Regions from separate parts of the Paenibacillus sp. ALE3 genome, predicted to be linked through region 2. Evidence: riboswitches for the same ligand, from Rfam matches in the RefSeq annotation. Region 2 holds a riboswitch; each other region holds the start of a gene.
The links. Region 2 has a riboswitch for thiamine pyrophosphate ahead of ACXHJ2_RS21540 (ABC transporter substrate-binding protein). Riboswitches for the same ligand answer to the same signal wherever they lie in the genome.
Positions count from the first base shown of each region.

Region 1: another riboswitch for thiamine pyrophosphate. It lies ahead of thiC (phosphomethylpyrimidine synthase ThiC); the one in region 2 lies ahead of ACXHJ2_RS21540 (ABC transporter substrate-binding protein).
Region 3: another riboswitch for thiamine pyrophosphate. It lies ahead of ACXHJ2_RS09570 (thiamine phosphate synthase); the one in region 2 lies ahead of ACXHJ2_RS21540 (ABC transporter substrate-binding protein).

Region 1 covers NZ_CM134214.1:4,389,082-4,398,983, forward strand. Annotated here, with positions in the region: gene ACXHJ2_RS19480 (SdpI family protein) at 1-227, opposite strand, end outside; gene ACXHJ2_RS19485 (YitT family protein) at 392-1,228, opposite strand; gene ACXHJ2_RS19490 (hypothetical protein) at 1,735-1,887, shown strand; gene thiC (phosphomethylpyrimidine synthase ThiC) at 2,096-3,910, opposite strand; TPP riboswitch at 4,094-4,205, opposite strand; gene ACXHJ2_RS19500 (IclR family transcriptional regulator) at 4,322-5,065, opposite strand; gene ACXHJ2_RS19505 (alpha/beta hydrolase) at 5,364-6,401, shown strand; gene ACXHJ2_RS19510 (Fe-Mn family superoxide dismutase) at 6,652-8,031, shown strand; gene ACXHJ2_RS19515 (lipoate--protein ligase family protein) at 8,043-8,888, opposite strand; gene folE (GTP cyclohydrolase I FolE) at 9,080-9,673, opposite strand; gene ACXHJ2_RS19525 (YneF family protein) at 9,728-9,902, opposite strand, start outside.
Region 2 covers NZ_CM134214.1:4,802,062-4,811,963, forward strand. Annotated here, with positions in the region: gene ACXHJ2_RS21530 (bifunctional 2',3'-cyclic-nucleotide 2'-phosphodiesterase/3'-nucleotidase) at 1-1,734, opposite strand, end outside; gene ACXHJ2_RS21535 (pyridoxamine 5'-phosphate oxidase family protein) at 1,952-2,386, opposite strand; TPP riboswitch at 2,656-2,765, shown strand; gene ACXHJ2_RS21540 (ABC transporter substrate-binding protein) at 2,962-4,005, shown strand; gene ACXHJ2_RS21545 (hypothetical protein) at 4,041-4,178, opposite strand; gene ACXHJ2_RS21550 (MTH1187 family thiamine-binding protein) at 4,521-4,814, shown strand; gene ACXHJ2_RS21555 (ABC transporter permease) at 4,811-5,587, shown strand; gene ACXHJ2_RS21560 (ABC transporter ATP-binding protein) at 5,633-6,586, shown strand; gene ACXHJ2_RS21565 (TatD family hydrolase) at 6,579-7,424, shown strand; gene nfsA (oxygen-insensitive NADPH nitroreductase) at 7,604-8,347, opposite strand; gene ACXHJ2_RS21575 (heavy metal translocating P-type ATPase) at 8,637-9,902, opposite strand, start outside.
Region 3 covers NZ_CM134214.1:2,112,680-2,122,581, reverse strand. Annotated here, with positions in the region: gene ACXHJ2_RS09585 (thiazole synthase) at 1-96, opposite strand, end outside; gene thiS (sulfur carrier protein ThiS) at 99-302, opposite strand; gene thiO (glycine oxidase ThiO) at 299-1,447, opposite strand; gene ACXHJ2_RS09570 (thiamine phosphate synthase) at 1,505-2,098, opposite strand; TPP riboswitch at 2,425-2,533, opposite strand; gene ACXHJ2_RS09565 (ABC-F family ATP-binding cassette domain-containing protein) at 2,619-4,172, opposite strand; gene ACXHJ2_RS09560 (cupin domain-containing protein) at 4,610-5,149, opposite strand; gene ACXHJ2_RS09555 (hypothetical protein) at 5,504-6,493, opposite strand; gene ACXHJ2_RS09550 (hypothetical protein) at 6,480-7,034, opposite strand; gene ACXHJ2_RS09545 (hypothetical protein) at 7,036-7,431, opposite strand; gene ACXHJ2_RS09540 (hypothetical protein) at 7,472-7,951, opposite strand; gene ACXHJ2_RS09535 (hypothetical protein) at 8,001-9,902, opposite strand, start outside.

The DNA.
Region 1 (9,902 bases), 410 kb from region 2:
AAGGTGTTTCTATGCTTTGAATACCTTGGATTCAGTACTACGATAGCCAGTGTTAAAACCATAGTAACTAATGGAAAATACAACAATGCTATACGATCCTTAGCGGAATGAAACGAGGAGGAAAACAAAGAAAAATTTATAACATGCAGCACAATAAAGAAAATAGACACATGCATCCACGGCTTCTTGAATTCTTCTTTTACATCATAGTTGCTTTTACTCTCCATCCCGCTTACCCCCTCCATATAACAGAAATTGAGTGACTCCACTTTATTATGCATATTTTCCAATACTAAAAATGAAATAAACATCACAACAGCAAAAAAAGCCGACCCACTCAGGACCGGCTTCCAACTGTATTCTCTTATTCTCTTACCTTCGCATTGCTAAACTACTTCGAAATATCCAAAAAGCCCTCTCCAAATACGTCCCGTACGTCATGAATGGTGATAAATGCTGCTGTATCGATAGCTTTTACAATCTTTTTAAGCGCCGACACCTCTTGTTTGCTAATGACGATATATAGGACCTCTTTTGGATTTTTGGTGTAATATCCGTGGCCTGACAGGACGGTAACTCCACGGTCCATCTGCGTAATGACCATCTCAGCAATTTTGTCTTGATGCTCCGAAATAATCATGACCGCTTTTTTCGGATTCAATCCTTCAATCATGAAATCCATAACTTTCGTACCGACGTACAAAATAACGATAGTTAGCATTAATTTTTCCGGGCCAATAATAAAGTAGGAAGAGAAGGCGACAATCAGATCAAAAAACAACAAGGCATAGCTGATATTCCAATCCAGATACTTGTTGGCAATCCGGGCTAAAATGACCGTTCCTGCCGTTGTACCACCGACCCGTACAATTAAGCCAATGCCGACCCCTACCAAAACTCCGGCAAATACGGCATTAATCGTCGGCTCATGCGAATCAATCCGCCAGTTGACTGTTAAATGTAAAAACAGCGAGTTAAAAGCGACCGCAATTATAGTATACAGAGTCGTTCTCTTGTCCAAAAATTTATATCCGACAATCAGCAGCAAGCCATTAATCACCAGATTGACGATCGAGGGAGACCACTGAAACAGGTAGTACAAGATGATCGTGACCCCTGTAACGCCCCCCTCGCCAAATTCATTCGGGATCACATACAGATTAACAGCCAGCGCGAAAAAAAACGCACCCAGAATAATAAATACGATATCTGCAATACTTTTTTTCATATATGCTCTAATCCTCTCTCTAACATTTCAACGGATGAATTGCCAGATGGATTGGCTGACTCTTCTTGCCAAAATACGCTGACAACCAGTTCATGGTATCTACTACCCAACATAAAGTCAATACAACTTTGACACTTTAATTCGCCACCAGACTGCCTTAGTCCAACCTTAGAATTCCGCAAAATTCCGCTAATACAAGGTTATTCGACAAAAAAACACAATCCCGACTACTAAACTGAGAAAACGGGCCTCTAGCCCTTGTTTAGGCCCTAGGCACATTTTCCCCTAAAATGACCATCCTCCTAATACACATTTTGGACACATACGACCATCTTCCTGTTTTATGTCAAAAGCGTTTTACTTTGGATAAATGCGGGTATAATGATTGAAACATTACCAAGCAACCTACACGGCATTACGACATCAAGTACATATACATAGTCCTATACAGACGTCCTAAGCAACTCAATCTGAATTTGACAAAATGGAATTGGAGGAATGACCACATGAATACAATGAACTTAACTGTCCACACCCTGATGCCTTTTCACCACCAATACCAACGTGCCAACGCGGTGAGTATGCAGAAGAAAGAAGACAGCTCGGAGAAGAAGCTCAGCTTTCAGGACATTTTGAATGAAAAAATGGGTAAAAAATAAAGCTCCGTTAATCCGGTAGCATGATCCCGCTTTACATAAGCTGAAAAGCCGTAGTTTTCTACATCGACTGTAGAGAACCACGGCTTTTTGTTACTCACGCGTTTCTAAACCTAAACTCATACGTTTATGGAAATAAACCTCTGACGAGCTTAACTGTACTTTTCGTTGAGGCTTCCCAGTTGATTGACTTTTGTATCGCTACCGATTTTTACTGCCCAGCTTCCCGATACTGCTCTGCCTTCTCTCGCATCCCGGCGGCAACGGCTTCCTCAGTATTCAGTCCCTTATCGGCCGCATAGGCACGAATGTCCTGCGTGATACGCATACTGCAAAACTTGGGACCGCACATCGAGCAAAAGTGGGCTTCCTTGGCCCCCTCTGCTGGTAGCGTTTCATCATGGTAGGACAATGCCCGCTCAGGGTCAAGCGAGAGATTGAACTGATCGCGCCAGCGGAATTCAAAACGCGCCTTGGACAAAGCATCGTCCCGCTGCTGTGCCCGCGGATGACCCTTCGCCAGATCGGCAGCATGTGCGGCAATTTTGTAGGTAATAACTCCTTCGCGGACATCATCCTTGTTCGGCAGACCCAAGTGCTCCTTCGGCGTAACGTAGCACAGCATGGACGTCCCGAACCAACCGATCATGGCTGCCCCGATAGCTGAGGTAATATGATCATATCCTGGTGCGATATCCGTCGTCAGCGGCCCTAAAGTATAAAAGGGGGCTTCCTTACAAATCTCCATTTGTAAATCCACATTCTCCTTGATTTTGTGCATAGGGACATGTCCTGGCCCTTCAATCATGACCTGGACATCACGCTTCCATGCAATTTGCGTGAGCTCGCCCAACGTCTCTAGCTCTGCAAATTGTGCTTCATCATTCGCATCATAGATACTCCCTGGACGCAGACCATCCCCGAGAGAAAAGGCCACATCGTAGGCTTTCATAATTTCACAGATTTCTTCAAAATGCGTATACAAAAAATTCTCCTGATGGTGTGCAAGGCACCAGGCTGCCATGATCGACCCGCCCCGGGATACAATTCCCGTCATTCTGTTCGCCGTCATCGGGATATATCGCAGCAATACACCCGCATGGATCGTAAAATAGTCCACTCCCTGCTCCGCCTGCTCAATCAGCGTGTCTCGATACAGCTCCCACGTCAGCTTCTCAGCTTCGCCGTTCACCTTTTCCAGTGCCTGATATAGCGGCACCGTTCCAATCGGTACGGGAGAATTCCTGATGATCCATTCGCGCGTTGTATGAATATTCCGGCCTGTAGACAGGTCCATGACGGTGTCTGAGCCCCAGCGCACAGCCCAGGTCATCTTCTCCACTTCTTCCTCGATGGAGGACGTAACTGCGGAATTCCCAATGTTCGCATTGATCTTTACGTGAAAATGGCGTCCAATGACCATGGGCTCGCTTTCCGGGTGATTGATATTTGAAGGTAAAATAGCTCGTCCAGCCGCCAGCTCCTGTCGTACAAACTCGGGCTCTACGCCTTCGCGGATCGCCGCAAATTCCATTTCAGGCGTAATGATCCCTTGCCGCGCATAGTGCATTTGCGTCACAGTACGCCCTTGCGAAGCCCGTAGCGGACGGTTGGTCACGCCGGGAAATTCCACTGTCTCCCGTTTGGAACCAGGCTTCAGCCCGTTATCCTCCGACTTGACGGCGCGGCCCTCATAAGCCTCCACATCTCCCCGTTCCAGTGCCCAAGCTCGCCGTAATGGTGGCAAGCCCTGACGAATATCCACCTGATAGGCTTCATCTGTCATCGGACCGCTGGTATCGTACACACGCAGTGGCTCATGATACTCTATCCCCTGCGGCGTATGTGTGGGGTGCAGCGCGATTTCACGCTCTGGCACGGCAATGTCCGGCCGAGAACCTTGAATATACACCTTGCGGCTCCCCGGGAAAGAATTAACCCTACTGGCTTGCTCAACACTTGCCTTCTCTACTGCTGTTGATTTCATTCCTGTTTCTTTTGTTCCTTCTGTTTCTGTCGGTTTCATGATCCATTCCTCCCGTATCGTTGAAATGACACACCGATCCGGAACCATTCCCAGGGTGGCGCTGATCTATGCAAAAAAGCCGGTTCCCTAGGGAACCGGCTAATCAAACGAGGCAGCTATCCAGACAGCACGCACATGGAATAAAACCCTATGCGTCACCGCAGACAGCAGCTGCGTATACATTTCAATGGCCGATTACTTCCCTACGCTGGTATGATCCAGATCAGGTGCAAAGGGTCCGGAATCTTGCCCGATTCCATCTCAGCCCGCATTACAGGCTCCCCCAGTAACTGTGATACTTTCTATTCACATGAATTGGCGGCTATAACAGACATCCGCCATCTCTATCAGACTACTTTAAATTTATAGCTTTGGCAACCCTTGTATGATTTCCTTTTGTATTGATTACTGTTACGGGAGCATAAGCCCCATTTCCTTAGCTGCTTCGATCAAAACCGGAGCAAAATCATGCAGCGTCTCGGGTGCAAGTCGACTGACCGGGCCGGATACAGATAAAGCCGCCGCGACCTGTCCCTTTCGGTTCACAATAGGCGCGGCCACAGCCGCAGCCCCTGGCTCACGTTCTTCATAGCTAGTCGCATACCCCTTCTCACGAATGTCCTGCAGCTGGGCTTTATATACCTCAGGATCTACCGAGGGAGGCCATTCTTCACTGCTTAGCAGTACCTCCAGCTCCTGTGGCGGCATAAAGGCCGCCAGCACCTTGCTGGAGGCTCCCACAGCCAGCGGCATACGCGCACCCACAGGCGCAACCCTGCGGATCGCCTGATTGCTCTGCACGGCTTGTATGCGAATACGCATGCTTCCATCCCGCAGGTACAAGCTGACCGTTTCCCCTAAGCGATCACGCAGTCCTTCCATTGCAGGCTGTAACAACACCGCCGGCTCATCGCTTTGGGACAGATGCGTGGACAGCTCCCATATGCGAAAACCAAGCCGATATTTTTCCGTTTCGGCATTCCGAACGACAAATCCCCGATCCTCTAGCGTAGTCAAAAGACGATGAACGGTGCTTTTATGTAGACCAATTTGGGAGGCAATCTCCGTTAGACCAAGATCAGATTCTGCGGTAAAACACAGCAGTATATCAAGTGCACGCTCTACAGCGCGGACGGTTAATTTACGGTCTTCCATCGTGAACCGCTCCTCTTGTATCCATATTCGTTTCACACTATGAAACATGGTTACATAAATTATATAGAATAGTCGCAGCTACTGTAAACCGATGTTTTTGTGACAACCATATTACAGAACAAGAACAAACATCGACAATTCTTTGCATCATTTTTACTTTTCCGGTTCAGACGTTGACTTTGGATAATACCCATCATACGATAATAGGTATCTATACGGACATACCCTACTATTTTCAAGTGGAATTATACCTAAATTTTATGATTCGAAGATCAATTCTATATAAGGAGGCTCTTACATGATTTCCACATCCCAGCGCAACGCTCAGCTACAGACCGCTGTTCAGGAGCCGTCCACCCCACTCTTTAATCCCCGTATGCTGCGGTTCAAGCACGTTGTGATTGCTCTGCTGCTGTCGGTCGTATTTTTTCTGTTGTTTTGTTTTATTGCCTTGCATGCTTACATCGCCTGGGTGCTTACGAATCCCACCGTCGCACCATTATACTCTAATCCGATGCAGGCCAAAGGTATGCCTTATGAGGAAGTCAGCTTCCCAGCCAAGGATGGTAGCCGTATGGTACAAGGCTGGTATATCCCGGCAGATCAATCGCGGAAAACCATAATTTTCAGTCATGGCTATGGAGCCAACCGCGAAGAAAGCTGGATTCCCATGTATGATCTGGCGCATTATGCCCATAGCTTGAACTTTAATGTGGTCATGTTCGATTACGGATTTGCGTCACAAAACAGCAAGGCCGTCGCAACCGGAGGCAAGGCAGAATCCCAACAGCTCCTTGGAGCCATCCAGCTGGCAAAACAACGCGGCTCGTCGGAAATTATTGTATGGGGCTTCTCTATGGGAGCAGGAACCGCTCTTCAGGCGGGTTTGCAAACCAAAGATGTGGACGCGATGATTTTGGACAGCACCTTCCTACTGGAACCGGATACGCTATACCATAACATTCACAATCAAATTAATTTGCCGAGACATCCATCTTTGGAAATACTGGAGTTGCTGTTTCCAGTTTTGAACGGCACCAGTTTGCATCAGATTCCATATCAGGAAGTAAAAAAGGAGGACTATCCGTTTCCAATCATGTTTGTGCATGGTACACAGGATGAAAAGGCTCCTTACCCCATTGCGGAAAAGCTCGCTGCCAATCAGACCAACCCACTTTCCAGTGTATGGATTGTAAAAAACGGGATACATGAGCTTATTTTCAGAGAGCATCCTCGTGAATATTTACGACGGGTATCGACATTTTTAAGCAGTGTACAGGAGCTGGAGGACAAGAAAACCACGGCTGCTGCCCATAAACAAACGACTACGAAGTAAAGAATTATTTTCGAATAAGCATTCATCGCCTTGAAGAAGCCTACCTATGGACACTTAACCCGTGCCGTAGACAGGCTTCTTTTTTTATTTTCCACGATTAATTATTGTTCTGTGCAACAGATATAACCTGATGAAGGAAGTTCATAGACATATTCCCGATGGGACGGCGAATATACTGGGTACATATGCATCCAGGACAGATCTGCTAGATCTGCTGGATAGCCATAGTGGGATACGGGAGGTAAAAACGATGCTGAGTACTTATGGGTCTTTCCTGCCCTTACGTGTGCTGGAGGAAATCCGTCATTGGAAGCAGCAGGAAAGTTGGCATGTGGAAGTGATTAAATCCGCTACTGAAGGGCTAGAACCTGCTTATGTGCGGCTGCTGGATGATTGGCGAACCGTATTTGAACAAACGGAACGCACCGCCATAGAGTTGCTTGAAGAGCAACGGAGCGCGCTTGATCCGGTAGAACAGGCATGGCAACATCAGGAGAAAAAAGCGTCGTCTGCCCCCCAAGCTCATACACACCAGCTGGATAAACCATCAGCACATTCAAGGGGATCAGACGCATCAGCAACTGGAGAGAAACCGTTGTCCGAATCAGGCTTGAATTCACAGCCTGCCTCTCAAGAATTAAATCGTCGACTGGACGATTTGCTGCAAACTGCGAACCGTCAATCACAAGAATATGTACGGCAGCTAGGTTTGCTGACCGAGCACAGTCATGCATTGCGTCAACAGCCAAAATCCGCCGGAGTTGTAATACACGCAGCACATGAAAGCCAATATTTCCTGATTTCGACAACTCCCTTTCAAGAGCCCGGCTCCATCGCACGAGCCGCTGGGTTGTATCATGTAGCGGCAGAGGGTGAGGATTACCCGGAGCAAGCGTTTCGAGAGAGACATGCCAGCATGAGAGGAGAAGGTTCTGGGGCTACTAAAGGCGTCCAGTCCGGTCAGACGCAACCTTCAGCAGCGGAAAAATCCTTAGTCGGTCGCCCGGTCCCTATTGGGGGACATCGGCTCCCTCCGCTTCCTTACCCTTATAATGCGCTTGAACCGTACATTGATGAAAAAACGATGCGTATTCACCATAACAAGCATCATTTGAGCTATGTGAATGATCTGAATAAAGCGGAAAAGAAACTGGAAGAAGCCCGAAAAACAGGTGATTTTGACCTCGTAAAGCATTGGGAACGTGAACTGGCATTTAACGGGGCAGGTCATTATCTGCATACTCTTTTTTGGACGATCATGAGCCCTCAAGGCGGTGGAAACCCAAGCGGACCGCTGGCTGAACAGATTAAAAAGGATTTTGGCAGCTACGATGCCTTCAAAAAGCAATTTAGTTCGGCAGCCGAAAAGGTCGAGGGCGGCGGCTGGGCTATCCTGGTATGGAGCCCGCGCTCCGGGCGGCTTGAAATTTTGCAGGCCGAAAAGCACCAGAACCTGACTCAATGGGAGTCTATTCCGCTGCTGGCGATCGATGTGTGGGAACATGCATATTACTTAAAGCATCAGGCTGAACGCAATAAATACATCGAAGATTGGTGGCATGTCGTCAACTGGCCTGAAGTGGAAGCGCGCTACGCTCAAGCCTCCAAGCTGAGATGGCAACCATTCTAAGCTAGAATAAACTACACCTGCAAATCGTACCGCTCTCTGAGCGCTTCTATTTGTCCAGTCAATTCTTCCGGTTGCACCAGCGAGCCATCGGCAGGCAAAATGGCCGCCCGACTCTCGACTACACGGCGTAGCGATGCTGTGTACGCCTCGACAGACGGCACTCCGGCCAGCTCTGCCAGGCTGCCCATCGTTGCCGGATTAACCCGGGGATAATCCGGCTGCTGCACGCCTGCCGGTGTATCCCCGGCTGCCTCCCTATAAAACTGCTGCACCGCCTGTGCGCGCTCTGCTCCGTGGCCCTCAATCATCACAAAGGCCGTGATGATATACGCCTTGGCTTGACGCCGTTGCGCAATGCCGCAAAACTTGCGTCCTCGGACGCTCACATCGTAATCCCCGGGACAGAAGGACCCGATGATTTCTCCAGTCTGCGCCTCGGCAGACCACGGGGCCAGCGCATCGGCAATCAGCCCTGCCATGAGCCGAAAATCCTCATGCAGGCTGATGGCCCGCTGCGGATTCGGCAGGATCAAGGACAGGTTCAGTACCCCCCTGTCCAGCATGACGGCTGCTCCGCCTGAAGGGCGCACGCATACCGACGTTCCTGAGCTGCGCACCCGCTCCATCGCCTGTGGGGCGTTGGGAAGCCTGCGGTCCCGGTGACCAATCACAAGCGCCCCCGGATGCCGCCATAAATGCAAAATGGGCGCAGCTCCTTTCCCTACTTGCCGACAAGCTAGCTCCTCCCAAGCCAGCGGAAACAATACGTCTTCCTGCGTAGTCGTCAGTGGCGCTTCCAACCATTGCAACGCAGGCAATGCTGTTGTTATTTCTGTTGAGCTATGTATATGATCCATACGTTATCCCCTATCTTAAAAATAACTGTTATCCATAGGCTAATCGTAACTTTCAAGCAGCTATGCTGCCATTTTTTTATTTCATTCTTCACAGCAACGATCTATTTTCTCTATTTCTGATGTTAACAAAAAAAGGCGGCTACGCCTATGCGTAGACCACCCTTTTTTTCATCCTATCACGCCGTGTTCAATCATTCCTTAATCAGGGACAAGAACTCTGCGCGTTGTGCTGCATTATCACGGAACGTGCCGCGCACTGCAGACGTTACCGTTTTGCTGCCAGGCTTTTTGACGCCTCTGGCACACATGCATAAGTGCTCGCCTTCCACGACCACCATAACTCCGTGAGCGGAGACCGCTTCATTTAGAATATCAGCGATCTGCGATGTAATACGCTCCTGTACTTGTAATCGGCGAGTCACCGCCTCCACCAAGCGGGCAAGCTTGCTTAGTCCTACAATTTTACCGCTGGGTACATAGCCGATATGCACTTTTCCGAAGAAAGGAGCCATATGGTGTTCACACTGACTGTAATAGACAATATCCTTCACGATTACAAGCTCCTCGTGATTCTCGTCAAATGTCACACCCAGCGCATCCCGTGGATCAACCTCATAACCCGCAAATATTTCCTCATACATGCGCGCAACGCGTGCCGGTGTTTCCAACAAACCTTCACGCTTGGGGTCCTCACCGATCAGTTTTAAAATCTGCTCCACATGGTACTCTATTTTATCCCGGTTATCCGCAGCTTTGCGGTTAATATAATCTTTTACGCCAGCCACAGTAATCCTCCTCTATGCAGCAACCTCATGCGGCATCCGTGCTCACGTTGCTCATTATTTCCGACGGCCCTGATTTTTACGCGCACCAGGCTGATTTTTGGAGAACTGTTGGTTCTTCATCATCTGCTGGGCTTTTTGCATCTGTTTCCCATTCAGGTTGTAGCCCATCTGTTTGGCCATTTTTTGCAGCGTTTCAGGGTCGTTTTGCATCTTTTCAAGCTGTTTGCGA
Region 2 (9,902 bases):
ACGTTTGCCATCTGGGTTGGCCAGTTTGGAGGAGGAAGCACGATAGTTATTGGTCGCAACGATAAATTTCTGTGCAGGATCAATAGCCTTCCCATTGTATTGCAGATCCTTGATGCGATGGGCTGAAGAATCAATAATAGTTCCCTTGGCATCATATCGTGCAGGCTGAGTTACATCAATCTGGTAATTCACACCGTCAATCACATCAAAATTGTAGGTTGGAAAATCCTTGTTGATCAGCGATTGTTCCTCTGTTTTGCTAGGATCAATGCGGTTGAACTGACCCGCAGACCATTCCAGCCACTCCTGAATTTCAGCACCAGTAACTTCTACGGCATGAACCGTGTTCGGGTACACGTACAGATCGGACACGTTTTTAATCGCTATTGTACCTTCAGGAATGTTGGTATAATACTCGGCACCGTTGCGACCACCGGCTTTGAATGGAGCGCCTGCCGATAATACTGGGAGATTTTCGTATTCTGTTCCTTTAAGATGGTTTTGAACATACCATTTCTGTGCATTTGTCACAATTTGAATGGACGGATCATCCTGCACTAATGCAAAATAGCTGGTAATCGGTGCAGTCGTTGTACCGACAGGTTGACGAACATAATCCAGCGTTCCTTGATGCTCTTCTTTAATCGCGTCTTTCAGTTTAGTGTCAGGAGTAAACTGCAAAGCATGGTTTGTGGTGCTCACAATTGGCCGCACTTGAGACTGAGAATTGATTACATTCCACTCACGGTTTTTCTTTTCCAGGCTCAGATCAATAATGCCCAGATCCTTGCCCCACGAAGAAGCTTCTACAGCTGGTACACCATTAATAGTTCCTTTATCCAAATCTACGCCCTTCATATCTTTAAAATCAGGGCCAGGGAAAGATTTATGAGCATGCCCAAACAGAATCGCGTTAATTCCGTCCACCTGGCTCAAATACTTAACGGCATTCTCCATCATTGGCGTTTGCGGCACATCCTCATAGCCTGTATGTGCAAGCACGACAATAATGTCAGCACCTTCTGTTTTCATTTGTGGAACAAACTTTTTGGCTGTTTCCACGATATCCTTTGTAACGACCTTATCCTTCAAATTAGCTTCATCCCACTGCATAATTTGAGGTGTTACTAGACCGATGACACCCACTCTGAGTGTATGCTCTTCGCCCTTCTCATCCGTTACTGTTTTGTCAAGAATCTGATAAGGGGTAAAATAATTTTTAGTAGCTTGACCCTCATTATCAACATAGACGTTCGCATTTACGTAAGGAAAATCAGCACCCTTGAGCGATTTATCCAAAAAGTCGAGGCCAAAGTTAAATTCGTGGTTGCCCACAGTAGCCGCATCATAGCCCATCAAGTTCATCATCTTGTAAACCGGATGGACACCGCCTTCTTTCTCGAAGACTCTGTTTTTAGCCATATAATCGCCTAAAGGATTGCCCTGCAGCAAATCACCGTTATCGAACAGCATGCTGTTTCTTGTTTCACTACGAGCCTGTTGGATCAAGCCTGCTGTACTAACCAAGCCATATTCGTTGGTTTCTTTGTCCGAATAGTAGTCATAATTCATCAGTGCCCCATGAATATCCGTCGTTTCCATGATCCGCAAATTCACCGTAGCGCTATCGCGAGAGTCGCTAGCTGCCCAAGATGGAGCGGCTGAAAACACCAGTAGGCTACAAGCTACAACTGCTGCTGTAAACCCTTTAAACCAATTTTTACGAAATAACAAAATATACCCCTCCTTATTAAGGTGTATGCCTCATATACATACTTTTGCACATATATGTAAGCTTTGAACCCACCATTCCTATTTTAATCCAACGCCAGACAAAAGAGTAGTCATTTGCTTAAAATATTTATGAAAAAATAATTATTTTTCGCATAAAAAAGCCAGTAAATCTCCTGAAAAGGTTGGAAATTTACTGGCTTGTCCGTTTATATTGTTTCTATTTCGTCCACACCTGGCGCTCTGTTTGTTGACCGACGTACTCAATACGAGTCGGATTGACGTCTAAAATGACATAATCGGGATCATCAGGTCCGGAAAACCACTTTTTCAGAGAATCATTCCACACTTGCTTGCGCAACCCCTCATCAGCTGTAACCTGGACGGTAGCCTCCACTTCCAAGACTTCCTTCGTGCCACCCACTTCATAACCCAGCAGCAGATAAGCATTCGGATTCTCCTTTAGCTCTTCCACTTTATGTGTTTTGCGATCCGTCGCCAGATGAATGTTCATTCCAACGTTAAAAAGGGCCATATAGCGTACTTTCGGTTTTCCGCCCTCTACCGTACCTAACGAGCAAAATTTGTTGTTATCCAAAGCCTTCACAATAGCTTGTTCCAGCTGACTGCGATCCAATGTCTCCGTTTTACCCACAGTACAACAACTCCTTTTTACGAATTAGAATTCTATAGGGCTATGCCACTTGGCACCAGCTCTCCTAAACATACAGTGTAGCTGTTCTGAAAATAACATGACCAGAACAGATCTGAATGATTCATGTTCATTTTCAGATCAAAGCTCACAGTAAAAGTGTACCCTGTCGTTCGGCAAATGAACCGTGAGCGCTTCCTTAAGGCTGGACAGACCCGCCTTCAAGGCATATAATCGTCGTAGTAAACCCGAATAAACGAACCCATTAAACCATACAATGCCAGGGGTGCTGGAATCGGCCGGCTGAGATTGTGTCCCAAGACACTGACCCTTACAACCTGATCTGGGTAATGCCAGCGTAGGAATGCTTAAGCAAGATGTGCCTTTTATTAAAACAGGACATCCCTTACTTTGGTATATACAAGCGCAAGCGTCCCGGAATCCCGGGACGCTTTTTTTGTTGAAGATGAAGTTGTTGGAAAGATTGCATTCCGGCAGATGTTATTTTTGTGAAAATGGGGAACATAAGCTGTCTGATTGGACGGACAACGGGTAATTAAAAAGGAGAGAACACAACGATGAAGCGCATGAAAATGTTAAGCCTGGGTCTAATCAGTCTTTGGCTCATGGCTCTGACTCTGACCGCTTGCGGCGGCAATCCCCCTACATCTCAAAAGGAGGCTCCTGCTGCCGACACTTCAACGTCTACCTCGGCAAAGGGGCTCAAAGATGTTAAAGTCGTGCTCGACTGGACACCCAATACGAATCACACAGGACTCTATGTCGCCAAGGACAAAGGATTTTACGAAAAAGCAGGCTTGAATGTCCAAATTGTTCAACCAGGCTCAGGCGGAGCCGACCAAATGGTTGCTTCGAATGCTGCACCTTTTGGTATCAGCTATCAAGAAGGCGTCACTCAGGCTCGCATCCAAGGCGTACCGCTCGTATCCATCGCTGCGGTGATTCAGCATAACACCTCTGGCTTCGCAGCCCCGGTAGACCGCGGAATTAAAAGCCCGAAAGACTTCGAGGGTAAAAGCTACGGCGGCTGGGGTTCACCTGTAGAAGAAGCGGTCATGAAATCCATCATGGATTCAGACCAAGGTGATGTGAGCAAAGTGAAGATCGTCAATATGGGCAATGCAGACTATTTTACAGCCGTGAAGCGGGATATTGACTTTGCCTGGATTTTCTACGCATGGACCGGGATTGAGGCCAAGCTTCGAGGTGAGCCATTGGATATGCTATATGTAAAAGATTATTCCAAAAACCTCGATTACTATACACCTGTAATTGTGAGCAATGAACAGACGATAAAAAATGATCCTGACCTAGTCAAAGCGTTCATGGACGCTACCGCGCAAGGCTATGAATACACTATCGCCCATCCAGAAGAAGCGGCAGATATCTTAAGTAAAGCTGTGCCGGAGCTGGACAAAAAACTGGTACTCGCTAGTCAAAAATGGCTAAGCCCGCGTTATCAGGACGATGCCCCGCAATGGGGCGTACAAAAAGCGGAGGTATGGAAAAACTACTCGGACTGGATGTATGAACGCAAGCTGCTCAGCAAACCTTTGGAAGTCGATAAGGCCTTCACAAACGACTTCTTGCCCAAGCGTTGATCTTGTAAATAGAGCTTGAAGTAGCCTTTGTTCCACTACGCGGACGGATGATGCTTTCCATCGCCACCGCCCCCGGATTTCCGGATTAAAGCATCAGCAGGGTAGAAATCCGGGGACAAAAGCGACCGCTTCGCTTGTACAGCACCATTCCGTCCGCTTCGTTCTCGCTCCACTTGGTTTATTCTTTAGTCTCATAGTATCTAAGCGCAAAAGCAGGTGCGCTTGTGTGTAAAAATGCCATACAACCCTGCTTTAAAAATAAGGTGCTTATAAGGCGGTTGGCAGCGTAGCGATTCATTTGAATCTTGAGAAGCGAAGCGTTCGCCTGAAAGCTTTCTTTAGGAAAGCTAGCTTCGGAAGCATATGCTCAGGGGGATTCTTACCTTTAAAATTTAATTCAAAGAATCCCGCGGCAACAGCGATCGTAAGATCAAATGAACCGTGAAGCGGTCTCCCCGCCTTAAACCAATTTATTTTCCTAATAACTTAAACTAAAAAGGACAGGTGAAATTCGCATGGCTAACACATTGCTCAGTATTCAAGTCATCCCTAAAACTCCTAATAACGAAGACTCTTATCCATATGTAGACAAGGCGATTGAGGTCATCCAGCGTTCCGGCGTCAAGCATCAGGTGAATCCATTGGATACCACAATGGAGGGCGAATTGGACGAATTGCTGAAAGTCGTCAAAGACATGCATGAGGCTTTGACGGAAGCTGGAAGTCCCAGCGTCATTTCACAGATCAAAATCGCACATAACCCACAGGGCATCAGCATGAACAAGCTGACCGAGAAGTATCGCCCATGAATCCGAAAGGCAAGAACGCATCCTGGTGGAAAAGCGTATGGCCGCCCCTTGTGGCGGTCCTCTTCTTTTTAGCGGCTTGGCAGGGAGCGGTTAACTATTTACATATTGAATCCTGGCTCCTGCCAGCTCCATCCCTAATCGTACAAGAGGGCATGGCGCAATCGGCGTTGCTTGGCACCCATACATGGGCTACGGTTCGCCTGACGCTTGCGGGATTTGCTATAGGGACAGCAACGGGACTGCTGATCGCCATCGTTCTTCATACGATTCCTTTTCTCAAATCTGCTCTATACCCGCTCTTGATCCTTAGCCAAAACATTCCGATTATCGCCCTCGGTCCGTTGCTCATGGTATGGTTCGGTTTTGGCGTGCTGCCCAAGCTTATGGTCATTACATTAGTATGCTTTTTTCCCGTGGCTGTAGCGGCCATGGACGGGCTGACACGGACAGACCGTATGATGATGAATTACATGCGAATGTCAGGTGCAAGCCGCAGGGCTATTTTTCTAAAGCTAGAGCTACCACACTCCCTGCCACAAGTCTTCTCTGGCGTTAAAATCGCTGCTACCTATAGTGTGATGGGCGCGATCATTGCCGAATGGATTGGGGCCAGTGAAGGAATTGGATATTATATGATGCTGCAAAAGTCTGCCTATCGTACGGATCTCATTTTTGCCGCTATCGGTATTATTGTTGCACTCAGCTTGCTGATGTTTGTCGTTATTTTACTACTGGAGAAATGGTTGGTTCGCTGGAAACCTGATCAAGAATAACATCCACATATTGCATTAAAGCATCAATGAAAGGACGTGGCATATATGAGTCTGCATCCGACTGACTTGACATCACCACCCGTCGCTGATGAACAGCAACAAGCCGGAGAACTGCAGGTAATGACGCCTGCCCCTCCTGCCTTGGAATTGGACGGGATCAGCCTCACCTTCCGGGAAAAGCGAAGCTCACTGCCTGTACTGCAGGATGTATCCCTTACCGTTAAGTCGGGCGAATTTGTTTCCCTCATCGGTCCGTCAGGCAGTGGCAAAAGCACACTGTTTCACATTATCGGAGGGCTGCTCAAGCCGCAGCAGGGACGTATCCGTATGCATGGACGGGACATGACTGGTGAACGCGGGCATATCAGCTATATGCCGCAGCAGCCTGCCCTTTTCCCGTGGCGCACCACGCTGGACAACATACTGCTCGGGCAGGAAAATGCACCACGAAAGGATGCAGCAGCGGGCTCCCGATACGGCAGCGAACGTGAACGTCGTAAAGAAGCCTTGCAATGGCTCGAACAGGTTGGACTGGGCAAGTTCGCGAAGGCCTATCCGCATACGCTATCTGGTGGCATGCAGCAACGCGCGGCCTTTCTTCGCGCCCTGCTCAGCCCACAGGAATTAATGTTGCTGGATGAGCCGTTCAGCGCACTCGATGCACTGACACGTGCAGACATGCAGCAATGGTTATTGCGGATGTGGGAGAAGAACCGCCGCTCTGTGCTGTTCATTACCCACAGCATTGAAGAAGCGCTGCTGCTCTCCGACCGCATTTATGTGCTGTCGGCGCGACCTGCTTCAGTGATGCATGTCGTAGATGTTCCTTTTCCCCGCCCGCGTAGGGAAGAAATCACCCTTGATCCACGCTTTATGGAATGGAAACGGACCATGACTGGCTGGATGCGCGAGGAAAAGCACAAACTGGACGGTGACATGGACGCCGCTGAAAGCATCCGCAAAAACACCTCTGACGACAGGGTAAACCATTATGAATGATTGGAACATGCACTCTGCATTGAGATCGAACGCGGCAGCAACTGTTCCCTTAATCGACGCGCACATTCATGTAGACAGCTACCCGCCTGAACAACAGGAGCTATTGCTCGCTTCGCTTGCCGACAACCATGTAGAAGCCATCATAGCTGTGTCCATGCATCTCGCCTCCAGTCAAGCCAACTTGCGCCTGGCTGAGCGTTGGCCCAGGCTAGTACGTCCCGCCTTCGGCTTTCATCCAGAACAGGCTCTGCCATCACATACCGAGCTTGACCTGTTATTTGACTGGATGGACGAACATGTACAGCAGATGGTCGCGGTGGGTGAAGTCGGCTTGCCCTATTACAATCGGCTGGAAGCTTCACGCAGTGGAGAGCCCTTTGAGCTCGCTCCTTACATAGCACTGCTGGAGCGTTTTATCCAGTTTGCAAGCAAACATAGCAAACCCATTGTGTTGCACGCTGTTTATGAAGATGCAGACATTGCCTGCGACCTTTTGGAACGTCATGACGTCACACAAGCGCATTTTCACTGGTTTAAGGGCTCTGCCGCCACGACCAAACGTATGGCCCGGAACGGCTATTATGTCTCCTTCACACCGGATCTCCTGTACGAAGAAGAAATCCGCAGTTTGGCAAGACAGTATCCGTCTGATCAGGTCATGGCAGAGACAGACGGTCCATGGCCGTTCGAGGGTCCTTTTACCGGACAGCAGACGCATCCACGGATGACTACCGAGGTCATTCGCGCATATAGCAAGCTGACCCATCAAGATGAAGCTGCTGTCCGTCAATTATTTTATGATAATACAAGACGCTTCTACTCACTGTCTGATTCGTAAAGGCATATCTGCTATTTACTAAAAAAGATTACAACCACAACTTATAGTTAAAGCAAAGAACCTCCTTATGTACGCGAAACTTCAACATGCGTAATTAAGGAGGTTCTTATAGCTTTAAATAACACATATTTCTCAAATGCTACTTGTAAATTGCAGCATTCTTTATCGTTGCTCCATTTTTATTGCTTCAAGAAACCCTTCTGTTCCAAAAATGGCTTCAACTGCAAGCGCGCTGGTTCGGTCAGTCTCGTGGCCATTTGCTCAGACCAAGGTGTAGAGCGTTGACCGCCCGTACGTTCCTTCAAATATTCGGCTGATGTGTGGTCGTATATCTCTACAGCTTTCATCGTTTGGTTTTTGTCATAACCGTTCATATGCAACACACCGGACAGTGGAAGACGTGGACGCAAGCCCGTTTCCTGATCCGGTACACCAATGCACATACCGAACACTGGATATACCAGCTCTGGCAAGCCTAATAACTCGGATACCTCTGCTATTTTAGTACGAATGCCCCCGATGTAAACGATGCCCAAGCCGAGTGATTCAGCGGCCACCGCTGCATTTTGTGCAGCTAACGCAGCATCAATGGTTGCAACCGTATAATTTTCGACGGACCCTTCATAGGAAGGCTGGCCTGGCTGATGATGAATCGTCACCTGCTTCAAACGATACAGGTCTGCGCACCATACTAGAAATGTCGGGCACTGCTCAACGTAAGCCTGCCCTCCTGCCAACTCGGCCAGTTTTGTTTTTAATGATGGCTCGGTAACGGCAATAACGGTATATGCCTGCACATTGCTGGACGAGGATGCCATTTGGCCAGCTGCCACAATAGCTGCGAGCTGCTCGTCGGTAATGGGGTCTGACTTGAATTTTCGCACAGACCGATGGTTCATCAACAAGGAAATCGTATCATTCATGACTGCTTCACTCCTAATCCATAATATAAGCTCTTTATCTGCTTCAAGCTGTGAGTACACGAAAAGGTTCTTGCATGCTTGCATGGCACTCTTACAAATATTATGAAACTTTCGCGAATGATAAGCAACCTGACGCGATGAAGAATGACTGCATGAATTAAATAAATAAAAAAACACAACAAAAAAGCAAGTACACACAAAGCCAAAATTGTGCGTACTTGCTCTAATTACAAAAATGATATCGCTGCAAATATCCAACAGCATGCATCTGCCTAATACATCAATACGTTTACAGCTTCACCCGCTGGAGACGTAGCGCATTCAGTACAACCGAAACAGAGCTGAATGCCATGGCCGCTCCCGCCAACCATGGAGCCAAAAAGCCCAAAGCAGCAATCGGAATGCCGATCACGTTATAACCGAGCGCCCAAAACAGATTTTGCCGTATGTTTGTCATGGTCCGGCGACTCATTTCGATCGCGTCCGGAATGCTATTCAGGTTACCACGCATGAGAGTAATATCGGCAGCCTCCATGGCCACATCTGTACCTGTGCCCATTGCCATCCCTATATGGGCTGTAGCCAGCGCTGGCGCATCGTTAATACCGTCCCCGACCATGGCTACGATCTTGCCCTGGTCCTGAAGTCGCTTCACTTCCTCGGCCTTTCCTTCAGGCAACACTTCCGCCAGCACCCGTTCAATTCCCGCCTCGGCGGCAACGGCCTTTGCCGTCCTTTCATTGTCACCTGTAATCATAATGACTTCAATGTTCATCGCCCGCAGACGGGCAATAGCTTCCCGTGATGTTTTTTTAATTGTATCCGCCACGGCCACTAATCCGGCATAGGAACCATCCACAGCGACAAGCATTGCCGTTTTCCCTGCGCCTTCCAGTTCATTCATTTGCTGCTCGGTTGAGTCATCCATCGTGATGCCTTCCCTGCTCATTAATCGGCGTGTGCCCACCAATACCTGCTTGCCCTCCACAGAGGCCTTCACACCATAGCCTGGAATATTTTCAAAATCCGTCGGGCCCACTAGCTCAATACCTCGATCAGCAATCCCTTTTACAATGGCTTCCGCCAGCGGATGTTCCGAGCTTTTTTCTGCCGCACCGAGCAATCGCAGCAAATCCGTTTCAGCCAGGCTGCTCGCTCCAACTATAACATCTGTCAGCTCTGGTTTGCCGTTCGTAACCGTACCTGTCTTATCCAAAATCACTGCGTTGACGGAACGGGTCATTTCCAAATGCTCGCCGCCCTTGAACAAAATACCGTATTCAGCGGCACGTCCCGATCCTGCCATAATGGACGTTGGGGTGGCCAATCCAAGCGCACAAGGACAAGCAATGACGAGAACTGCAATCATTTTCTCCAGTGATCCTGCAAAATCAGACGGTGTCACAAGGAAAAACCAGACGAGAAACGTCATCACGGCAACAGCAACTACGATGGGGACAAAGATACCCGAGATTTGATCCGCAATCCGCTGAATCGGGGCCTTGGAGTTTTGCGCATCTTCCACGACCTTAATAATACGGGCCAACGCCGTATC
Region 3 (9,902 bases), 2.7 Mb from region 2:
AGCCTCTACGGCTTGGGATTGGATATCCAGATCCGAAAATTTCCCCGTTCCTAGCAACAGCCTTGAGGTAAAAGATGCTTTTCCAATGGTTAACATGATCAACCGCCTCCTACAAAATGTACGATTTCTAGGCAATCTCCATCCTTAAGTACCGTTTCATGATGATCTTCACGGGTCAATATATGCCGATTCAGCTCTACTACTACGGTTTTCACCTTTAAATCAAGTTCATGCAGCAATTGATCCACACGAGTAATTCGATTGGAAATGGTCATACTCTGTCCGTTAATGGTCAGCTTCATAAGCTTTCCTCCTTGAGAAGTTCAGAAGAAAATTTACTTATTCCAAGTCCAGCTGCACCTGCCCCTTTAAGCATAGCTGACATCGCTCGCCCAGTCGCATCACTAAGCAGGACACCGTTGCGATAATGCCCGACTGCAGCATAGACGCCCTCTACTCCAGGAACAGGTCCAATGAAAGGTCGCTCCGCAGCTGCCTGCGGACGCAAGCCTGCCCATGCACGTACAAAAGAAGCTTCCTGTACACGCGGTAACCAGGCAGATGCACGTGCTAACAACCCCTTTAAGCCTCCTACGGTCACCTCTTTGTCATATTGATGCGGAAGACTCGTGGCACCAATCCAAAGCTCGTTATTCTGTTTAGGCACGAGGTAAATATCGTCAGCATAAATGGTATAATCCAAAGGATGATCCTTCAAGGAGACTGCTACCGCTTCGCCCTTGACCGGGTATAGTGGATAATCAAACCCAATTTGTTCTAGCAATTTCAAGCTGTCCAAGCCTGCGGCAATCACGACCTGATCACAGGAAAAAAATCCACTATCCGTTCGCACACCGCAAACTCGACCATCCTGTATGACCAGTTCCTCAGCTTGAGTTCCAGACCATATTGTTGCTCCCAGCACCGCAGCTGCCCCTGCATAAGCACGGCAAAGCTGGACAGGAGACACTTGTGTCTCCTTTGATCGGTAGATAGCCCCAATTACTTGATCTGCCAAGCCCGGAATCCGTCGGGCCAACTCCTTGGCATCCCACCAAATGGCACGATCATCCTCTCGCATATTCGCAGCATTCCAGCGTTTTTGGCCCTCTGCTTCCGAACGAAATGGGGTCACAAATCCTCCTGTACGAAAGTCCACTGAAATACCCGATAAACGTTCCAAATCACAGACAAGGTCAGGGAATGCATCTCGACTTGTACGGGCAAATCGTGCCAGCTCAAGGTCTGCAAACTCTTCACTTTCCGCTGCCAGCATTCCCACCGCTGCTCCTGATGCTCCCTCACCAGGGATCCATCGTTCCAGCATGATCGTACTACGTCCCTCCTTAGCTACATGATAAGCAATGGAACTGCCGATCACACCTCCGCCTATGACCAAGCATTCAGCGTGTCCTATCGCTTTTTTCTCTGTATGTGTCTTTGACATATGTTCCGTGTCTCCTCTCCAGTAAGCATTCTGCTTTCCCTTCGTCTCGTTTTCTTGCTACAGGTCGTGAACTACAAGATCTACCATTCGCCTATATTCCATCGCTGCTGCAACGGGTGACTTTGCTTCCCATATACCAGACATCACCGCAATTCCGCTTGCTCCAGCATGATAAAGCTCTGGAACATGATGGGGTTGTATGCCTCCCAGCGCTATCACCGGAATGTCCGACAATCTGCAAATGCGTTCAAGCTGTGCTATACCCCGCGGTACAAGACCGCTCTTACAATGGGTCTTATATACATGGCCAAATAGTACATAGTCTGCTCCCGCCTGCTCAGCAGTCTGCGCCTCCTCCAAGGAATGTACAGACACTCCACATCGTGTACCCTTCGGAATTAGACTTTTTGCATCCACCACAGATAACCCATTAGCTGGTAGCTGGACAGCTCCTACAAAGGTAAGCATAGCTATGTCCACACGGTCATTTACTACAATTTGCTGCAAAGGAACTCCCTGCTCGATCATGCTACGAGTCAAAGAAAGCAAAGCAGAGGCACCCTTCTGTTTCAAACGTGCGTGTACATAATGAATACAAGGACAAATAGCAGCAGCCACTTGGGGTACATTCACGCAGGAGACACTTTCCATCGTAATTACGTGTAATTCGATCTCATTTTCACCTCTCTTGGACTAAAAAATTGAACTAGTGTTATAAAATAATCGGATAAGCTGAACCTATATAGTTACAGCCCCATATTAGGTAATATCATACGGAGCAGCCACATGTGCCAGCAATAATGAAAGGAGATCGTATGTAAAATCGTCTACGGAAGCTCGAACAAATGAAGATGATTGAAATGCAAAAAACCACTTCCAAAGGAAGTGGTTTGACGAACGTTCGAAATCAAACGGACATTATATCCGTAGACGTATATCGTTCCCCGCGCAAACAAAAGTAAAGAGCTGCTACCTTGTTTGTACGGAACTCACTTCCCTACGCTGGCATAACCCAGATCAGGTACAAAGGGTCCGAAATCCATTTATTCCGTCTCAGCCGCATGGGCGGCTCCCCTAGTGTGACTATTTTATTGTATCAGCTAAAGATAGCTTAGCATATTTTCCTAATTCTGCAAACCCCACCTTGTGTTAAATCTGTCAGAACTGGATTTCAGTTAACTTTACTAGACCACTCTTCTACATTCCACGTTTTGGTTACCCAATCCTCGTAAAAGTCCGGTTCGTGGGATACAAGCAATACGGTCCCTTTGTATTCCTTCAAAGCGCGTTTGAGTTCATCCTTTGCTTTGACATCCAAGTGGTTGGTAGGCTCATCAAACAGTACCCAGTTGCTCTCACGCATTAACAGTTTACAAAGGCGGACTTTAGCCTGTTCTCCACCACTAAGCGCAGACAAAGGCCGGGTGATATGCTCATTCTTTAAACCACAGCGCGCCAAATGCGCTCGTACTTCATGCTGATTCAAATGCGGAAATTCATTCCATACATCGTCAATCGGTGTAATTTTCTCCGCCTTTACTTCCTGTTCAAAATAAGCAGGCTGCAAGAAATCCCCTTGATAGGTTTTTCCGCTGATTGGAGGTATTTTCCCAAGAATGGTTTTGAGCAACGTAGACTTACCAACACCATTGCAGCCAACAATTGCGATCTTTTCGCCACGTTCGATCGTCATGGACATTTTAGGCAAAAGAGCATGAGTGTAGCCAATTTCAAAATCAATACCCTCAAAAACCGTTTTCCCGCTCGCACGGGCTTCTTTGAACTGAAAGGTTGGCTTTGCAGCTTCTTCAGGCTTATCAATACGTTCGATCCGATCAAGCTGCTTTTCACGGCTTTTTGCACGGCCTGATGTAGATGCGCGCGCTTTATTGCGCTGAATAAAATCTTCCTGTTTCTTAATATATTCCTGCTGCTTCTCATATGCATCAATATGCTGTGCTTTGTTCAGATCCGCCATTTCAAGAAACTTTTCATAGTTAGCTGAATAGCGGGTCATCTTAGCAAATTCAAGATGGTAGATTACATTAACGACTTGGTTCATAAATTCAGTATCATGTGAGATGAGGATAAAAGCATAGGGATAATCCTTCAAATATCGCGTAAGCCATTCAATATGCTCCACATCCAAATAGTTGGTAGGCTCATCCAGCAGCAATACATTTGGCTTTTCCAACAGCAACTTAGCAAGAAGCACCTTTGTCCGTTGCCCACCACTAAGGGCTGCTACATCCCGATCCAGTCCGATGGCAGAGAGACCTAATCCATTCGCCATTTCTTCAACCTTCACATCAATGAGGTAAAAATCCCCCATATCCAATTGCTCTTGAATTTCTCCCATCTGTTCCAGCAAGACTTCCAACTCTTCGGGAGAAGCCTCTCCCATTTTGTCTGTAATTTGCATCATTTCCTTTTCTAGTTCCAACAAAGGAAGAAAAGCGTCTTTTAATACATCACGTACTGTTTTGCCCGGCGTCAGCTTGGTGTGCTGATCCAGATAGCCATGACGTACACGTGGAGTCCATTCCACTTTGCCTTCATCTTTAAGCAATTTTCCAGTCAGAATGTTCATGAGTGTCGATTTACCAACACCATTAGCTCCTACCAATCCTACACGTTCCCCCGCAAGTAATCGAAAGGAAACATTTTTAAATAATGCACGGTCCCCAAAGTTGTGGGATACATTTTCTACAGTCAATAAACTCATAAGCTGTTTTTGGCTCCTTATTGTCTCATCGGCATTGCCGAGTGTTCTTATTTCATATAGCTATCGTTTCTTTCAAAGCTTTATTGTAGCACATCCGGCACCCTTATCGGAATATTGAAAACAGCATATTTTTAGGTTTTCAGATGGATTGGCCTAAAAAAAGAAAAACAGTTAATCGTAGTAGCACTTAAGCTCCTCTTCGGTAGGTACGTAAGGAGTTTTTTGCTGCTTTGGTAATCTAAGCTTCTAGTATACAGAAGCTTACAATTCCCTAGCAATGAATGCCTAAATAATTGATAAGTTCTAATAACAATTAATAAAAAGGAACTCTATGTAGACAGTCCTCATGAGTATCGGAGGAATAATAAAATGAAGAAAATGTAATCATCCCGGTCTGGATTCTGGACCGGGATGAAATAAAATTAATTTATAATTGGCTATCTTTCAGCAGACATGACAATTTCTTTTGTTTCATGAACTGTACCAAATGGATGCTCAGGCGGTGCATAGATAACGTATATCTTAAGGGGCGTATTTCCTGTATTAATTACATTGTGCCATTTTCCAGCAGGTATCATAATTGCATAGTCATCATAGGCCATCACTTGATAATCTAATTTGTCTTTCCTATCCCCCATTTGAACAAGTGCCTGACCTTCTTCAATACGTATGAATTGATCAGTTGTTGGATGAGCTTCTAAACCGATATCATCGCCAACATTAATACTCATCAGAGTCACTTGAAAATGTTTCCCTGTCCATATAGCAGTACGGTAACTTTTGTTTTGATTTGCAGCCTGGTCAATATTCACTACAAATGGACTTTGTCCATAATCTCTTAATATTATCTTTTCATTGAGATTACTGTCGTTGTTGTACCAATTGTAGTATTGAGGATTATAACTCCGATAGCTGTAATTACAGCTGTTATACATAGGAATATGCCATGGGAAGTGATGGCATGATTTTGGGTACATACTCATTCTCCTTTTTTTGATTCAGTGTTTACTTATCATATGCGGTTGCCTATATAAAGGACTAAAAAACCTTCAACATTAGGCAAGAGCCTAAATGATGCCAAGACAAAAATATTCACAAGCGGTTTCGTCTTTTACTTCAACAGATATTAGCACTTAAATTTACATATAACGGCATACACTTTGCGAGTGGTGTCAGCTTCGTTGGAATTCCCCCGATAAGTCGAGTATCAAATTCCATTTATTTGACTCACTCTTTAAAATAGCAGTGACCATAAAATCGAAAGACTAGGCTGTCACTGCAGGCCAACCTTTTAGTTGACCTAATAATACGAAACCCACCCCGGAGAGTGATTATTTTAAGCTGTTATGATATTTGTATTCGAAATACCCAGCAGCTGCCGCAGATTTTTCATCCATAAAACGCTCAATCGCTTGAAAAGGGGCTGGATATGAATCTCTATAAAAATATTTCATGCCAGTACCCGGTTCTATGCCTCCAATAATAGATCGCTTTCGGACGACTCTTCCACCACCAAACCCGTAGTTATTGTAATACCTGTCTCCAACTGGAATGCCTTGGATAAACGCAATCATACCCACATCATCTATCGTGTTATACCATTCCTCTTGTGGAATGAGTGGAAGAGTGAACGTATAGGAAATGCCATTCCGTGCTGCTTTTTCGTTATGGACGTTAATCATTCGAGCCAGATCTTCCTGAACGGTGCGAACGATGGTAGAACGGCGCATTTGCTCAAAGGTTAATGAATTGTTCAGTAACGAAATGGGGGTCTGACCCTCAAGCTCCTTTTGAAAACCCTCCACCCATCTCTGATTTCGCGCATCATATGCGTGCAGATAATTGTCCAGGGTGAATCCCACACTATTGCCTGCTGCATCAACATAGGCATAAGGCTTTTTTTCGCTCCACTTGTGGCCTATGACCGCTTGTCCATACGCATCTTTATAGGTTGCTGAAGCGAACGTATAATAACCATCATAGTCCAGAATCACAATGACTGGTATGTAATCCAATAACGCACGTTGTGCTGCTATATCCCCATCAATGCCCATATTAAGGAAGAAAGTATGCAGGAACGTGGTCAGTGCTTCTTCTTTATCTACACGAAAAAACTTATCTGATCCATATCCGGCCTCGCGTTCCTGACGTTCATTCTGTGAGAGCACAACACCTGCATCCTGAACTGCGGTACGGAGAGCAGACGTATATTTCATTTCTAGCTGCTGTACTTCACGCTGATTCTGCACTCGTAAATCACTAACCACACCAAAGGGCAAAAAGAGTAGGACAAATATAACTGCAAAATCAGTAATCTTCATTCAAAACCATGCCCCCGTAAGAAGCTGAAACTGCCGGCTTATCGTTATCTATTCCACCCAAAATCCAGGATTTGTATAAATCCGCAGGAGTTCGATTCGTATTATGTAATCGTACTGTAAAATAATCTCCGGCCATCAAGGTATACCGACGTGTCTGTTCCGACTTGGGCTGCGAATTATCAGGAAACAGTACAGGTAAGATTTGCGGGTTATAGTAGCCATCGTATACAGCTTCATAATTACCAAGAAAACTGTCTGGCTTCGCCGCATCTGCATAGTTCGGTACATATTTTTTGTGCATATGCTCCAAATCAACTTCGTACGTATTGCCTGTCAGCTCCAGATCACGCATAAAATCGTTATACATCGTCGGTGTAATGTAACCTTTGGTTCTTACCATATCAACAAAATGTACAGTCGAATGATATGTATTTAACCCGGATATATCATCCTGCCGTTCAGCAGCTTGAGCTGCGGGTACGATGTACAAAAGCAATACAGCGAGCAGCGCCCCCAACAGCTTGGATATTATTTGAACCACTTCAGTCCTCCCCCAATTTCTCAAAACGTACAGATGTTATGTCTCCGTTCCCATTACGCTGTGGGTATATGGCATATATAGAGGAAGCATCCAAGGTAGATACATCAGGCTCAAACGGTTCAGAGTATACATCGTACTCTAAACCGTCAACTTGAACCGAAATCCCCTCCTGCAAGTTCATCCGAATGGTCTGGATAACTTGAGTCCCCTTAATCCGTTGCGGCGTCTCCACCTCTATAGTTCTGGATATCCGCCCCTCTGATTGCTCCTCCCGCTGCGACCTTAATTCCAGTGCACTACCCAATTGACTGGACAAGTTTGCTGCTGCTGCACATGCGGTTATAAATAGAATAACTGACACACCAAGCCACAGCATACTTGAAGCGTGATCAGACATGCTCACATCTCCCTTATGACTATTATCTTTGCTGTACTTCTTAAGACTGGGTAAACAACAACCCACGTACCACGTTTGATTTGTCTTTAACGATTTCAGCCTTGAATTTACCACTTGGATTTACGTATTCATTCTCCTTTTCATTAAGTGTATTCGCAATTTTTCCCGTCTTATCACTGCCGCCATTCACAGCACCATACTGCTCGCTGTCTGGACTAATGTTCAGAGCATTTCCATACCACTGTCCTGCCATATTTTTGCCGGTTTTAATCTGAATACCAAACTGGTCCTTTCCCTGAAACTTCCGCAGCGCATTGGTTACCTGGGAGCCGCTAATTGTTGTGCCGTCGTATACTGTAAAGGAGGCTTGAGACAATTCGGTCTGGATATCGGCGAAATTGTTTTGTGCTGTTTTAGTAGCTTCCTGAGCTGAGATAAACAGTATGACTACAATTGTAATTAGTGCGATGGTCAAAAATATCCCAGCAGCTACCTTTAATGCTGTTGATGCATTGTTCATTTCTTTCTCTCCTCAACTTGTAATATTGGTTAATCATCATTGAATTTACTTACTGAATTTTTTGTATTTGCTCATAATAGCTATCCATTTGAACAAAGCTCATACCGATCAGCGGAATCACCAAATATAAAAAGATAAGACCATACATCGGGGCAAAACCAATCATCCTCCCCCAGATTGCCTTGCTGTCTATTATTTTTTCATACTCCTGTTTTCTTTGTTCAAAATAGTAGGTCATCTGGGATTCCAAATCATCAAACGCCTCTCTAATGGTAATTTTCCCCAAAGATAAATAAAGCTTGTCCACCAGACGTTGAAATTCCGGCAAAGGTGCTTCTTCTTTCAACAAATCGAGAGCTGCCTCTGGTCCATGTTCATAATGAAGCAGACATTTTTGCAGAGGTCTTTTGAAGATAACTGAAAATCTGTTCAGCCACTCCAATATTTCCTCGACAGACATTCGTTCCATAACCCGTAAAATGGAAATAACCGTTTGAAACTGATACACCTCATGCTTCATGTCCAAATAACGCATTTTCCGTTGCAAATATAATAAAAGCATGGGCATTTGGTAGGCTACATACCCAGCAACTATACTAATCAGTACTTCCCACCATTTGATATATTCTTCATTCCAATCTTTCAGCTTTTGGAGAATTCGTTGAGTATTTCTGGATAGCTGCTCTGGAGTAGCTGTGCCATTAGCATAGTGTTCTAAAGCAGCGTACGCTCGCTCGTATGTGCTATCCGCTTTCATGTACAACGTTTGCATGATTTTGCGGTCAATCTCACTCTGCTTCAAAGCTTCCTTTTCCTCTATCGGACTTAAACGTCCAAACATTTGACCCGATTGTACTGGTGCGTGAAGGATATGCGTTTTTTCAGCTTCATGTAAAATAAATATGGTGCTGATACTAAGCACTAATCCTAAGATAAAAAGAGCAATTCTACGTATGTAGAGCCACTCAAGCTTTACCTCCGCACCACTTTCCTTTAATAGTCGGGTTATCTGGGAATAAGATGTCATATGCTGCCGGGGAATTAAAGAATCCACCATATTACGAATGATGGGCAGACGATATAACTTCTGCTCCCACACCCTCCGCCCTTTACCCGCACGATATCCTGTCTCGTCCGACTGTTGCAGTTTCTGTAACAGAAAGTAGGATAGGATGATAACAATGTAAACGGTCAATTTTGTGATATAACCCAATTTCCCCTGATAAAACTCATCCATGGATGGAAAGCTGGATCTCGCCCATCTCTCGATTGGGGTAGTAAAGAAAACGGGAGCCAGTGCGATCACGTTTAAACTTTTTAGTAGGTAGTCCAGTTTATTTCTCCGCAGTAACTCCAACTGGATTTCACGTGCAAGACTGCTTAGCCCCTTTAAATAAATGGAACCACCATCCTCAACCCGATCACCAAACTCCATTACCATATACGAAATACCAGCAAAGGCTTTTAAAAACCGATTTGGAGCTGATTCATAATATCTTTCGAGTGCCTCGTGCGGATCAGCATCTGTCAGCGCCTCATGGATGAGCCGTGCATGTCTTCCAGCCTCTGCTCCTGCTAAATCGGCCGCTTCAGATATGGATTCTTCTACCATACCGTGCTGATGATAGTGATGACGTACATTGGCGAACAATTCGATCATTTGAGAAAGTAGCCTTTTTTCCATTTGGCTAGTGGCCACATCTATAACAAGACTGTTGATTACCACTCCACATAAAACGGCCAATATAGCAAACTCTATTCCTGGTTTCATCATCAACAGCACAACGCCGCTGCAAACAAAAGTACCCCAGCTGAACAGTATCATCTTCATGGTCTGCAGACGAAGCTTATACTCATCGTATGCATGCTGACCAGCTAGTCGCTTACGTACACTTGTGATGTATCCAGATGTGATAGGGACCCTCATACACAGCGTATACAATTTATGCAT